Regions from separate parts of the uncultured Porticoccus sp. genome, predicted to be linked through region 1. Evidence: predicted binding sites of a transcription regulator. Region 1 holds the regulator's gene; each other region holds the start of a gene.
The links. The regulator sigma-54, encoded in region 1, starts transcription at its own class of promoters, with help from an activator protein. The targets are predictions, from matches to a motif close to TGGCACANNNNTTGCNNT.
Positions count from the first base shown of each region.

Region 2: AACZ64_RS00890 (TorF family putative porin) is a predicted target of sigma-54. The motif match lies at 2,278-2,295, and genes of this name have one in related genera.
Region 3: AACZ64_RS00070 (THxN family PEP-CTERM protein) is a predicted target of sigma-54. The motif match lies at 2,335-2,352, and genes of this name have one in related genera.

Region 1 is NZ_CAXBHS010000007.1:143,256-147,421, forward strand. It holds gene AACZ64_RS08285 (HPr family phosphocarrier protein) at 1-102, opposite strand, end outside; gene rapZ (RNase adapter RapZ) at 128-988, opposite strand; gene ptsN (PTS IIA-like nitrogen regulatory protein PtsN) at 1,001-1,459, opposite strand; gene raiA (ribosome-associated translation inhibitor RaiA) at 1,465-1,752, opposite strand; gene AACZ64_RS08305 (RNA polymerase factor sigma-54) at 1,773-3,224, opposite strand; gene lptB (LPS export ABC transporter ATP-binding protein) at 3,349-4,074, opposite strand; gene lptA (lipopolysaccharide transport periplasmic protein LptA) at 4,075-4,166, opposite strand, start outside.
Region 2 is NZ_CAXBHS010000001.1:184,747-188,912, forward strand. It holds gene AACZ64_RS00875 (alpha/beta fold hydrolase) at 1-157, opposite strand, end outside; gene AACZ64_RS00880 (YifB family Mg chelatase-like AAA ATPase) at 237-1,730, opposite strand; gene AACZ64_RS00885 (accessory factor UbiK family protein) at 1,798-2,055, opposite strand; gene AACZ64_RS00890 (TorF family putative porin) at 2,371-3,144, shown strand; gene AACZ64_RS00895 (P-II family nitrogen regulator) at 3,198-3,536, shown strand; gene AACZ64_RS00900 (ammonium transporter) at 3,556-4,166, shown strand, end outside.
Region 3 is NZ_CAXBHS010000001.1:13,149-17,314, forward strand. It holds gene AACZ64_RS00055 (PEP-CTERM/exosortase system-associated acyltransferase) at 1-27, shown strand, start outside; gene AACZ64_RS00060 (ThiF family adenylyltransferase) at 100-963, shown strand; gene AACZ64_RS00065 (hypothetical protein) at 985-2,058, opposite strand; gene AACZ64_RS00070 (THxN family PEP-CTERM protein) at 2,481-3,416, shown strand; gene prsT (XrtA/PEP-CTERM system TPR-repeat protein PrsT) at 3,740-4,166, shown strand, end outside.

The DNA.
Region 1 (4,166 bases):
GCAGCCATATTTTCCGGCAGTCGAAGCCAGTTTTGCGGCTGCTCGAGCATGCAGCCCGAGACGGTTGACAATGGTGATTTCTGTACAGATGATTTTTGACATAACAGCCCTCCCGTGATGGCGCCCGTCAGGACAGTTCTCTGTGCCGGACCTGTACATTCGGCATGGTGTTGCTGAAATGTCTGGCTAGAACGCTGGATATGTAGACTGAGCGGTGCTGCCCCCCGGTGCAGCCCACTGCAATGGTTAGATAACTGCGATTATTGGCAAGAAATGACGGTGTCCAGCGGGACAGGAACTGCTTGATGTCATTCGTCATGTCGATGACTTCCGGTTGCGATTCGAGAAATTCGATCACTGGTTGGTCGTTGCCGGTAAAGGGCCTTAACTCCTGTTTCCAGTGGGGGTTTGGCAAGCAGCGAACGTCAAAGACAAAATCCGCGTTGACTGGTACTCCGCGTTTAAAGGCAAAGGACTCAAACATGATAGCCATGTCGTCCCTGGTGTGGGGAGCAATTTGCTGCTTGATGACATCGCGTAGCTGGTGCAGGGTCATGGTGCTGGTATCAATTCTGCGATCTGCAATTGAGGCGATTGGGTCCAGCAGGGTGGTCTCAAGTTCTATGGCTTCGTTAATATCTACCCGGTCGTTGGTTAGTGGGTGCTTGCGGCGTGTTTCACTGAAACGCTGGATGATGACGGAATTTCTGGCATCGAGGAAAAGCACTTCATAGTTGATGCCCGAATGCTTCAGCTCCGCAAGAATTTTTGGAAGCTGGTCAAGGTCTTCGCCCAGGTTGCGGACATCAATTCCCACCGCAATTTTTTCCAGCCAATGCTGGTTCTTGGCGTTGATGGCTTTCTGAAAAAGGCCGGGAAGCAAACTGGCGGGAAGATTGTCAATGCAGGTAAAACCGACATCTTCGAGGACGTTCAGTGCGGTACTCTTGCCGGATCCAGAACGCCCACTTACCACCACCAGTCGCATTAGCCTTTCGCCTCAGTCGCCATCATTGCCGGTTGCTATCCGAAAGAGGTCTTGATCACTGCCGGCCTGTCGCAATGCATTGCGAACCGTTTCGTCCTGAAGTAATTCGGCGATGGAAGAGAGGACCTGCAGGTGTTCGTCGTTTTGCTCCTCGGGAACGATCAGTGCAAAGATCAGGTCTACCGGCTCTCCATCGATAGCATCGAAATCGACGGCATCAGCCAGTTTGACAAGTGCTCCGGTAATCTTTTCACAGCCTGCCAGTCGACAGTGGGGGATGGCAACACCTTCTCCTATCCCGGTGCTGCCCAGTCGCTCTCTTGCCAGCAGACTCTGGTAGAGATCGTCTGCGTTGACCCCCTCCATGCGTTCTTTCAGGAAGACGGAAAGGTTTTCCAGTACCCTTTTTTTGCTACCGCCCTCGGCGCTGGCAACGGTGTTTTCAGGGGTGAGTACATCAATCAGTTTCATGAGTGTTATCTACCGCGGTTCTTTTCCTTGTGCTTGATTAGCTGTCGATCCAGTTTGTCGGTCAGCATGTCGATAGCCGCATAAAGATCCTCATGCTCGGAATCGGCAAAGAATTCACCGCCGCTAACATGGACTGTTGCTTCAGCTTTCTGGATCAATTTTTCAACTGAGAGAATCACGTTCGTGCTGGTGATACCGTCGTGATGACGCTCCAGTTTGGATAATTTGGTAGTGACATAGTCTTTGATCGGATCAGTGATATCGAGATGATGTCCGCTGATGTTCAATTGCATGCGGTTCTCCTTAATAGGTGTTAGGTGTTGGGGTTGTAGCGTTTTCTTTCGCTGGAAGAGGGGATGCCCATCCCCTCGCGATATTTGGCAACAGTGCGTCGGGCAACCTGAATACCCATCTCCTGAAGCAGTGCTGTCAGTTTGTTATCGCTGAGGGGCTTGCCCGGATTTTCAGCGCTTACCATTTTTTTCAGCATAGCGCGAATGGCTGTTGATGAACACTCCCCGCCAGCGTCGGTCGAGACGTGGCTGGAGAAGAAATACTTTAGTTCAAAAACACCCTGCGGTGTGTCGATGTACTTTTGGGTGGTCACCCTCGAAATAGTGGATTCGTGCAGGTCCAGTCGTTCGGCAATGTCTGCCAGCACCATGGGCTTCATCGCCACGGGTCCCTGTTCCAGAAAGCCCTGTTGTAATTCAATGATGCAACTGGTGACGCGCATCAGGGTGTCATTGCGGCTTTCCATGCTGCGCAGAAACCATTTGGCTTCCTGGAGGTGATTCTTGAGGAAGGTGTTGTCTTGGCTGGAGTCGGCTCTGCGAATCAGCTGCGCGTACTGTTGATTGATACTCAGGCGAGGAGTGATGTCCTCATTGAGGGAAACTTTCCAGTGATTATCGACTTTGGTGACTCGAACATCGGGTACCACGTACTCGATATCATCGTTTCGAATGGCGTCACCGGGGTTGGGAGCCAATGTCTGGATAAGTAGGATGGCACCCTCGAGTATCTCGTGGGACAGACCGGTGATTTTTTCCATTTGTCGAAAATTGCGCTGTCCAACCAGTTCCAGGTGGTCAGTGACGAGCTGGATGGCCTCGTTAATCAGCGGCGTATCAGGAGAGAACTGGTTCAGCTGAATCAGAAGGCATTCGGCGAGGCCGGTGGCTGCAACACCAGGTGGGTCAAACTGCTGAATGCGGTGCACTACAGCGAGTACTTCATCCAGCTCAATTTCGTCGTCCAGCGCAGCCCAGATTTCTTCAACCGGTGCCGTCAGCATGCCCCGGCTATCAATTGAATCGATAATGATTTCACCGATCAGGTAATCCTTGGGAGACATCGGCGTCAGATTAAGTTGCCAGATCAGGTGGTCCTGAAGCGACTCTGTGACGTTGTGAACGCTGTCAAAATCGCGTGTATCCGCGCCGGTGTTTCTGATGGTGGTGCTGGGTTGGTAGATGTCGTCCCAGTTGGCATCGACTGGCAGGTCAGTGGGTATTTTGCTGTCCCATTCACTGCTGTTAAGATCACGCGTTGCACTGTCGATATCTTCAACTTTCCCAGTGGCGGTTTCTGCGGCCAGATTCTCGGATTCTTCAGCAAGCTCAAGCAGCGGGTTATCGTAGAGGTTCTGCTGGATTTCCTGGTGCAAGTCGAGAGAGGATAATTGCAACAGACGGATGGCCTGCTGTAGCTGAGGGGTCATCGTCAGCTGCTGGCCGATTTTCAGTTGCAAGCTGGCTTTCATGTTATGACTGCGTATAGAGAGTTGTTACGAAGATGTTCACACGGAAAGTGTAGTCTGCCTCCGGGGGGGGAGACAAGCAAAATGTGTGCCGCTTTGCACAATCGCTGTGCGGTGATACGTCCCATCAAAGCATAAAGTCTTCGCCGAGATAGATATCCCGTACCTGCTGGTTGGCGACAATATCGGTGGCCTGCCCCTCGGCAATAACCTGTCCTTCGCCAACGATATAAGCATGCTCGCAGATATCGAGTGTCTCGCGTACGTTGTGGTCTGTGATCAGGACACCAATACCTATATCGCGTAAGTGACGGATGATCTGCTTGATATCGTTGACTGAAATCGGGTCGACCCCGGCAAAGGGTTCATCCAGAAGAATGAAGGCTGGCTCAATGGCCAGTGCTCGAGCAATTTCCACCCTGCGACGTTCCCCTCCCGAGAGGCTCATGCCAAGGGTGTTGCGGATATGGCTGATATGAAACTCCTGGAGTAGCTGTTCCAGTTTTTTTGCACGCTGTTGTTTGTCGAGATCTTTTCTGGTTTCCAGGATCGCCAGAATATTATTCTCCACGGTCATCTTGCGAAAAATGGAAGCCTCTTGCGGGAGATAGCCAAGTCCCTTGCGCGCCCTGCCGTGCATGGACAGAGAAGTGATGTCTTCATCATCGATATAAACAGAGCCGCCATCCTGATGAACCAGCCCGACAATCATGTAAAAACAGGTGGTTTTGCCAGCGCCGTTAGGCCCGAGCAATCCGACAATCGCACCGCTTTCGACGGTGAGGGATACATCGCGAATCACCGGCCTTCTTTTATAGCTTTTGACCAGGTTTGACGCTTTAAGGATAGCCATTTAGTTTGCATCCTTTTGCTTGTTGGGTGGAATGACCATCTGGATTCGCTGGCGGGGATTGTCGCCACTGCTCGCCTTGACCACCTCTGCCT
Region 2 (4,166 bases), on a different contig from region 1:
GAACAGGAGACAGCCCCTGAGATGCCTTGCCGATGATTGAGCGTATCCGTGAGTCTATTTTCTCGACAGATGCATCATTTAATCGGGGGATTTCGGCGATGAGATTATCCAGTTCATCAATCACACTGGAAACTGTTCTGTCCGGTTTTTCCGCCATGTATTGCTCCTTGGTTAAGTGTTGCCAGTATACCACCGCCCAGAGGTCATTTTTGTGGCAGTCGTTTGTCGATGGCAAATCAATGACTCAGTCTGAGTCTGTAGCCGAGGGCTTCAGTGAGGTGAGCCATGGTGATAGCGGCACTGTTGTCGAGGTCTGCAATGGTCCGTGTCACTTTCAATATACGATGAAATGCTCTGGGTGATAAACCGAGTTGTTCTACCGCCCGATTGAGCAGGGTTTTTTGTGGCTGGTCAAGTGCGCAAAAGGTAGCCACTTCCCGGCTGGAGAGTCGGGCATTGATTGTTCCCGCCCGGGTCAGCTGCCGCTGGCGGGCTGCCATGACCCTGTTGCGGATATCTGTGCTGCAGTCGCCATCGGTTTTTCCGTCAACCAGCCGGTCGCCCGGCAGAGGCGGGACTTCTATCTGTAAGTCGATGCGATCCAGCAATGGCCCGGAGATGCGATCGGAGTAGCGGTGTATCTGGTCGGGGGTGCAGCGACAGCGTTGGCTGCCGTAGTAGCCGCAGGGGCAGGGGTTCATTGCCGCAATCAGTTGGAATGCCGCCGGAAAGCGCGTCTGAGCCTGGACCCTTGAAATCATGATTTCGCCGGATTCCAGTGGCTCACGCAGTACTTCGAGGACCCGCCGGGGAAATTCAGGCAATTCATCCAGAAACAATACGCCGTGATGGGCGAGAGAGATTTCCCCAGGCCTGGGCACGCTGCCGCCACCAACCAGTGCTGTTGCAGACGCCGTATGATGGGGCGAGCGAAAAGGCGGATTGTAAAGCGTACCCCGCAAGCCGCGACCTGCTACTGAATGAATGGCGGCCACCTCGAGCATTTCCCGCTCCTGCAACGGTGGCAATATACTGGTGAGTCGGCTGGCCAGCATGGTTTTGCCTGTCCCCGGAGGACCGCTGAAGAGCAGGTTGTGGCCACCGGCAGCAGCGATTTCCAGTGCCCGTTTGGCCTGGTGCTGACCGATGATGTCGGCCATATCTCCATCCGTTTCAGCAACACTTGCCCTGGTGCCGCAGGAAAGGGGCTCAATCGGCTGATTGCCATTCAGGTGTGCACAGACTTCGAGCAGATGGGTGGCGGCGATAACCCGGGTTTTGCTGCTCAGGGCTGCTTCCTCCGCATTCATGGTAGGCAAGATCAGGAGTCTGCCCGACTTTCCACAAGCCAGTGAAGTCGGCAGTACCCCCTCCACGGGACGCAAGTCCCCCGACAGCGCCAGTTCACCGATGACTTCGTATTGATCGAGCTGGTCAGCAGGGATTTGTGCCGACGCGGCCAGCACCCCCAGCGCAATCGCCAAATCGAAGCGACCCCCTTCCTTGGGCAGATCGGCGGGTGCCAGGTTAATCGTGATGCGTCGGGCGGGGAAATCGAAGTGAGTGTTCAGCAGGGCGCTGCGAACCCGGTCCTTGCTCTCTTTCACGGCAGTTTCCGGCATGCCCACAATTGACAACCCGGGGAGTCCGTTGGACAGATGAACCTCCACGGTCACGGCGGGGGCATCGATGCCGTATTTGGCGCGGGTATGGACGATGGCAAGTGACATGGATGCCCTCCTTGGCTGGCATGTCGATCAGATGGTGCTTCCTTTGTATTAGGGCGGCCGGGACCGTTCAGTCTTGCCGATTCTCCAATTGTGCTTCAAGCCTGGCGAGCTGTTGCTCGAGTTGTTCCAGCTTTTCCCGGCTGCGCTTCAGGACAGCCTGCTGCGCATCGAACTCGTCCCGGGTCACCAGCTCCAGCTTGTCGAAAGCAGCCTGTGCAGCCGTTCGCAGCTTCTGTTGCATGTCGCTACCCAGGGCCTCTGCGCCCGGGGTAATGACATTGTTGAGTTGGTGCAAAAACTGGTTGATGAACTCGTTAGGTCGCATTGATGGGCCGCTCCGAATAAGTGGTGATCTATTTTAAGGAGATCACTCTGTATGTACAGAGCACTTTAGTGACGGCTGCTTCCGGGCAGCAGTAAGCAGTGGGGCTTCCAGCGAAGTTTTTTGGTGCGATGACAGATTTGGTGAGTCCATTTGTGCACAAAAAAGGTGCATTGAGAGGTTGGTGCCCGCTTTACAGGAGTTCAATTACCGCTTTTTGAAGGTTGGCATGCCAAATGCATTAAGTGCTGATGTACCAATTACAAACCGTGATTGCATGTTTAATTTTTCGCTGTTGTTTATATTTTGGAGAAGCATATGAACGCATTTAAAAAGTCTCTGGTCGTTACCTCTATGGCGCTGACCTTCCCCTTGGCTTCCAATGTTGCGCAGGCCTACGAGGTCTCTGCCAACGTCACAATCGCTTCGGATTACAGATTCCGTGGGATTTCACAGAATGACACTGAAATTGCCATACAGGGTGGTTTTGATGTCGCGTTTGATAACGGACTGTACGTAGGTACCTGGGGTTCCCAGGTGGATTTCAATGATCCGGACAGCTCTGATGCTGGGCTCGAGCTGGATTACTACTTTGGTTACGGTGGCGATCTCACTGAAGAGGTTAGCTATGACGTCGGTTATATTTACTATGATTACCCCGGTTCCGATGCAACTGCATTTCCTCTGACCGGTAATCGTGATCTCGACTACCAGGAACTCTACGGTAGCCTGTCCTACAAGGGCGGCACACTGGGTTTCGCGTACTCTGACGATTATTGGCTGGAAACCGGTGAATTCTGGTATCTCTACGCGGACTACGGTTTCGAGCTGCCCCACGGGTTTTCATTGGGATTCCATGCGGGCTACAACAAGTTTGAAAATAAAAGTACTGACAGTGGCAAGGATGGCGAAGAAGCTTTCCTGACCGATGGTGAAGATAAGTACACCGACTACTCCATCACCCTCGGCAAGTCCTGGCAGGGACTGGATTTTGCACTGAGCTGGGTTGATACCACGCTGGACGATGAAGAGTGCTTCGATACGTCCTGGTGTGACAGCACGTTGTTGTTTTCCATTAGCAAAAGCATGTAATTGAACGGTGGCACCCGGCATGTCGGGTGCCACTATCTCTGAGGAGCAATGCAATGAAAATGATTACAGCAGTTGTCAAGCCCTTCAAACTGGATGACGTGCGAGAAGCGCTTGCCGCCATCGGTGTTCAGGGTGTGACGGTGACCGAGGTAAAAGGGTTTGGCCGACAAAAAGGCCACACAGAACTGTACCGTGGTGCTGAATATGTGGTGGATTTTTTGCCCAAGGTAAAACTGGAATTGGCCCTTGCGGATGAAATGGTGGACGGCGCTATCGAAGCGATTACCTCTGCCGCTCATACCGGCAAGATTGGTGATGGCAAAATCTTCATTTCGGATTTACAGGAAGTCATTCGAATTCGCACCGGTGAAACCGGTGTAGAAGCAGTTTAAGACACGGGAGACTACGACAATGAGTCCTGAAATTATTGAAGTTAAATACGCGCTCGATACATTTTATTTTCTGATCGCTGGCGCGTTCGTGATGTGGATGGCAGCAGGTTTTGCCATGTTGGAGGCCGGCCTGGTTCGCGCCAAAAACACCACTGAAATTCTTACCAAAAACGTCGCACTGTTTGCCGTTGCCTGCACCATGTATCTGTTTGTGGGTTATACCATCATGTATGGCGGCAGCGCGGGCGGTTTCCTGCCCGATGGCTGGTTCGGTAACAGTATTGCAAATGCTTCTCTCGAAGAGGTGCTGGCCAGCGACGGAGACACGTATTACTCCGGCGCGTCGGACTTCTTCTTCCAGGTGGTATTTGTGGCAACCGCGATGTCGATCGTATCCGGTGCTGTTGCCGAGCGGATGAAGCTCTGGGCCTTCCTGATTTTTGCCGTGGTCATGACGGGTGTAATCTACCCGATTCAGGGAATGTGGACCTGGGGTGGTGGTTTCCTTAGTGAAGCCGGTTACTCCGACTACGCCGGTTCCGGTATTGTCCACATGGCCGGTGCTGCCGCTGCCCTGGCGGGTGTGTTGCTGCTCGGTGCCCGCAAGGGGAAATACGGTGCCAACGGACA
Region 3 (4,166 bases), on a different contig from region 1:
TATCAGGCATCGGTTATGAGTCGGTAGTTACTCAACTGTTGTCATGCTCAGATAGTTGGCGTCATGAAAAGTAGATTGAGTTTTGGCGGGGAGTGAGGTTTGGCAGAGACCTTTGATTATGAAACAGCATTTTCCCGCAATCTGGGATGGGTGACAGAGGCTGAGCAGCAGCTGCTCTCCGCTAGGCGAATTGCTATTGCCGGATTGGGTGGTGTAGGTGGCAGTCATCTGCTTTCCCTGGCCAGGCTCGGCGTCGGCAGCTTCCACGTGGCTGATATGGATATCTTCGAGTTGGCTAATTTTAATCGTCAGGTCGGAGCGACCATTCCCAACCTGGGAAGGGCCAAGGCTGACGTGCTGTCAGAGATGGCGGCGGCTATCAATCCCGAGCTCGACATAAAGACCTTTCCTGAGGGGGTGGCTCTCAACAACCTCGACGAGTTTCTCGCCGGTGTCGACCTCTATGTTGATGGGCTGGATTTTTTTGCTCTGGATATCAGGCAGGCAGTATTCGCTGCCTGTGCCGACAAGGGTATCCCGGCTATTACAGCGGCACCTCTCGGTATGGGGGTTGCCCTGCTTTGCTTTATGCCGGGGAAAATGACCTTCGAGCAATACTTCAGAATGACGGGGTTGTCAGAAAACGAGCAGCTCCTGCATTTTTTGCTGGGGCTGTCACCTGCCATGTTGCAGTCTGCCTACCTGGTGGATGATAACAGGGTCGACCTGGCAGCCCACAAAGGCCCGTCAACCAATATGGCCTGCGAACTCTGTGCCGGTGTTGCTGCCACCCACGCGCTCAAGGTTCTACTCAACCGCGGGGAGATTCTTGCAGCCCCCTATGGGCTTCACTTTGATGCCTACCGCAATTGCCTGAAAACAACCTGGCGACCCTGGGGAAATGCCAATCCGATACAAAAACTTGGTTTGTTCATTGCCAAAAAAAGGCTCGGGATCCGGTAAGGATTGCCCGATTTTCCCCGGTTATCGGGTAGAGGTATCGGTGAAAACCTTTTCGATAGGTAATCGCAGCGAGGAGGGTGGTGTCTGTTTTTTGGGATAGCCGACTCTGAGCAGCATGTGCAGGCTTTCTCCCTCGGACAGGCCCAGTGTGCTCTGGCAGTTGTTTGCCAGCGTTGTCGCTGCGCCAACAAGATCAGAAGGGACTGTGCCGGTGGACAGTCTCGCCAGCTGGTCAGATATTACATAGTACGGGTGAGCGGCGATATGCTGGCCATTGAGATAGCTCCAGCTTCGGTTGAGCAGCATTCCGGCATCAAGTGCGCCGGTGGCATCCGGCGGGGCAATCACCGCCAGTAGTGCCGGTGCACCAGCGACAGGTGCTGAATCCACTGTTGCCAGAAACTTGTAGATGCCCAGACGGTTGAGCATTTTCATACGATTCCAGTCACCGATAAATTTCAGCAGATACGAGCCGCCGAGCGGTAGTGCCAGCGTCTTTAAATCCAGTCCGTCAGCTTCTTTTACACTGTCTTCGGAAAAGCGCAGGCTGGCCATCAGCCACTCGTGAACCTCTCTGGTCTGAAAGCGAATTTCTGAGGCCGATTTAACCAGTTGCCCAACCTGCCTGATCTGTCTGGGTTCATTGATGGTTATCAGTCTGGCGCTGCTTTCAGATAGCTCTCCCAGGCTGTCCAGAACATCCTGGGGAAGCGGCGTATTCTTGTAGGGGAAGCGATTGGTATGACGAATCGATGGGTATTGTTTGGTGCGCTCCAGCAGAGGCTTGACGGGTGATGGCTTAAAGTCCATAGCCGCGTAGTAGGCTCCGTTGGCCTCACCTTCGGGCCACCAGTGAATCTCCGTTTTCAGGTCCCTCTGCTGCGCAGCATTGACGATGTTTTCCACTGCGGCGCCCATCGATAACAGCGTTGCCTGGTTGTCGGGGGGAAAAGTGCGGCCGGTGACCCTGGCGTGATCATAACGCAATGACAGCTGTTCGCCGTTCCAGTGGAAATGCCAGGGCTGTGAATTGTCGGCGGAGGGCGCGCGATGCCCGGCATTGACCAATTGCAGGATCGTATCTTTATCTGTCATGGCCGGATTATGAGCCGCCTGCGAAGCAGGGTCAAAACTATCTGTGACAACCTTGTGGGTCTCTCACCCTGTCGCACACATTTCTTCCGGTATAGATAAGGGGTTGATCATGGGGCAACAGGCTAAGACGTTTGTTTTTAAGTCTGCCGGCACCGTCAGGTTTCTTTACAGACCGCAAGTTCTCCTCAAGCGTCTGCCTCGACCCTCACGAAGATTCCTCAATAAAATCCTTTAATATCAGTAATATAATGTTTTTTTTGGAGGGTGCTCTAATCTTGGCATGCTTTGTGCTGAATATTACGGAAAGGATAATCAGTTTTTATCTGATAATCCTCTAAACAGAGAAAGACTTTTAAAGACGTTTAGACGCAGAGTCATCTTTTCGGCAAACAATGGAACTGTAAGGTTCTAGGAGTGAATAAATGAAAACGAACAATTTTGTAAAGCAGTTAGCTATAGGCCTGGGCCTCAGTGCTGCAATGGTGGGCAGCGCTTCAGCGGCAACCATGATCACCTCCTTTGACTACACCCAAGAATTTGAGTGGGTAGAGCCAATCAACCCCGCGGGTGTTGTAAAAGAAGGTGCAACCTCTGGTGTTTCTGATGTCGATGGTTTTACCAAACTGAGTTGGGGCACAGAATCCAATGATTTTGACCGTGTCAGTAGCCTGGTAATTAACCCTACTGCGGGCGATAGCACCACCCCGAGTAATAGCCTGACCAGTGGCAGTGGTGCGACTGGTTTGATGGTTTCGACGGATGTGAATGCTACAGCCTTCGCCCTGGGCCCGGTAGTTACCCACAATAACTATGTGATTACTGGTACATCTCTATCAAGCACGGCAGCACAGGATTATGTTGTCCTGACACCAAACGGTGGCGGCCCTGACCAGATTCAGGAAGTGACTTTCGGTGTGGACTTTACCGAAACAACCAATAACCCCGGCAATCCCGGTGCCTGCCCGGCGGGTGTTCCATTCAACGGATTCGGCTGTGGTGATATTTTCGCGCTCACCAGCGACTTGATTGGTCTGGCAACGGCACAAGCCTTTAACAACGGCTCTGTATTGGCCTTCCTGATCGATTCGTTCTCGGATGGTGACTTCACCTACGATGTCTACGTTGCAGCACTGGGTCTGGCTCCTCTTTCTGAAGAGGCTTGCAATGCAGCCGGCGCTGGTGACAACTGCATTGGCTTTGTTACTGCGGAGAATGAGACTAGCAGCTTCCAGCTCGAGTTTGCGATTCTGGCCACTGAAAACATCCCTGAGCCTGCTACTTTGGGCTTGCTGGCAGCCAGCCTGTTGCTGATGGGCTTGGTTCGTCGCAGAAAAGTAAACGGTAGCCTGTCTGCCTGATCTATTCTGTAAGTAAGTGTGAGTATGAAAGCGGCGACCTTTGGTCGCCGTTTTTTTTGCTTGGCTTTTCTGCCGGGTTCTTTTTTGACTGGGCTGGGTGACTGGAATGTATAACGGGCTACTCGTCTGCTCCACTCCACAGGTTTTATTTCTTTATTTCATCTGACCGCCATCGGATCAACGACTATCTATTTGTTCGCAAACCCTGTTTGCTTTAACCTTGAACGAAGTTTTATTATCAAAAAGGCAGTTTTATTTTTCGCAATAATGCTAATCACCTTCAAGCAAGCGGTTATCTCTGGCAGGTACAAAGGGAATTTTCTATGAGCAGATTTTTTCGGGTAGGGTTTCTGATGATTGTGGCAGGTCTTGTGCTGGCCTGTTCCAGTGATATGACTGGAAATCAGGAGGTTGCCAAGGCGGAGGCCTATCTTGCGGAAGGCAGGAACAATGCTGCCGTTATCGAATTGAAAAATGCATTGCAGAAGAATAGCAACAACCAGCAGGCAAGATGGTTATTGGGTGAGTACTATTTCAGCGAAGGAGCCTACGCCAATGCTGAAAAAGAATTGAAGGCAGCTCATGAACTGGGTCAACCTGATAGTGATGTATTGCCTCTTCTTGCTCAGGCACATCTTTCACAAAACCAGTTTGAACCCCTGCAGGACCTGCCGGTAGAAACGCTCTCTGGTGCTGATCTTTCAATGGTGCTCGCATCACAGGGATTGGGTTTGCTGGCACGGGGACAGG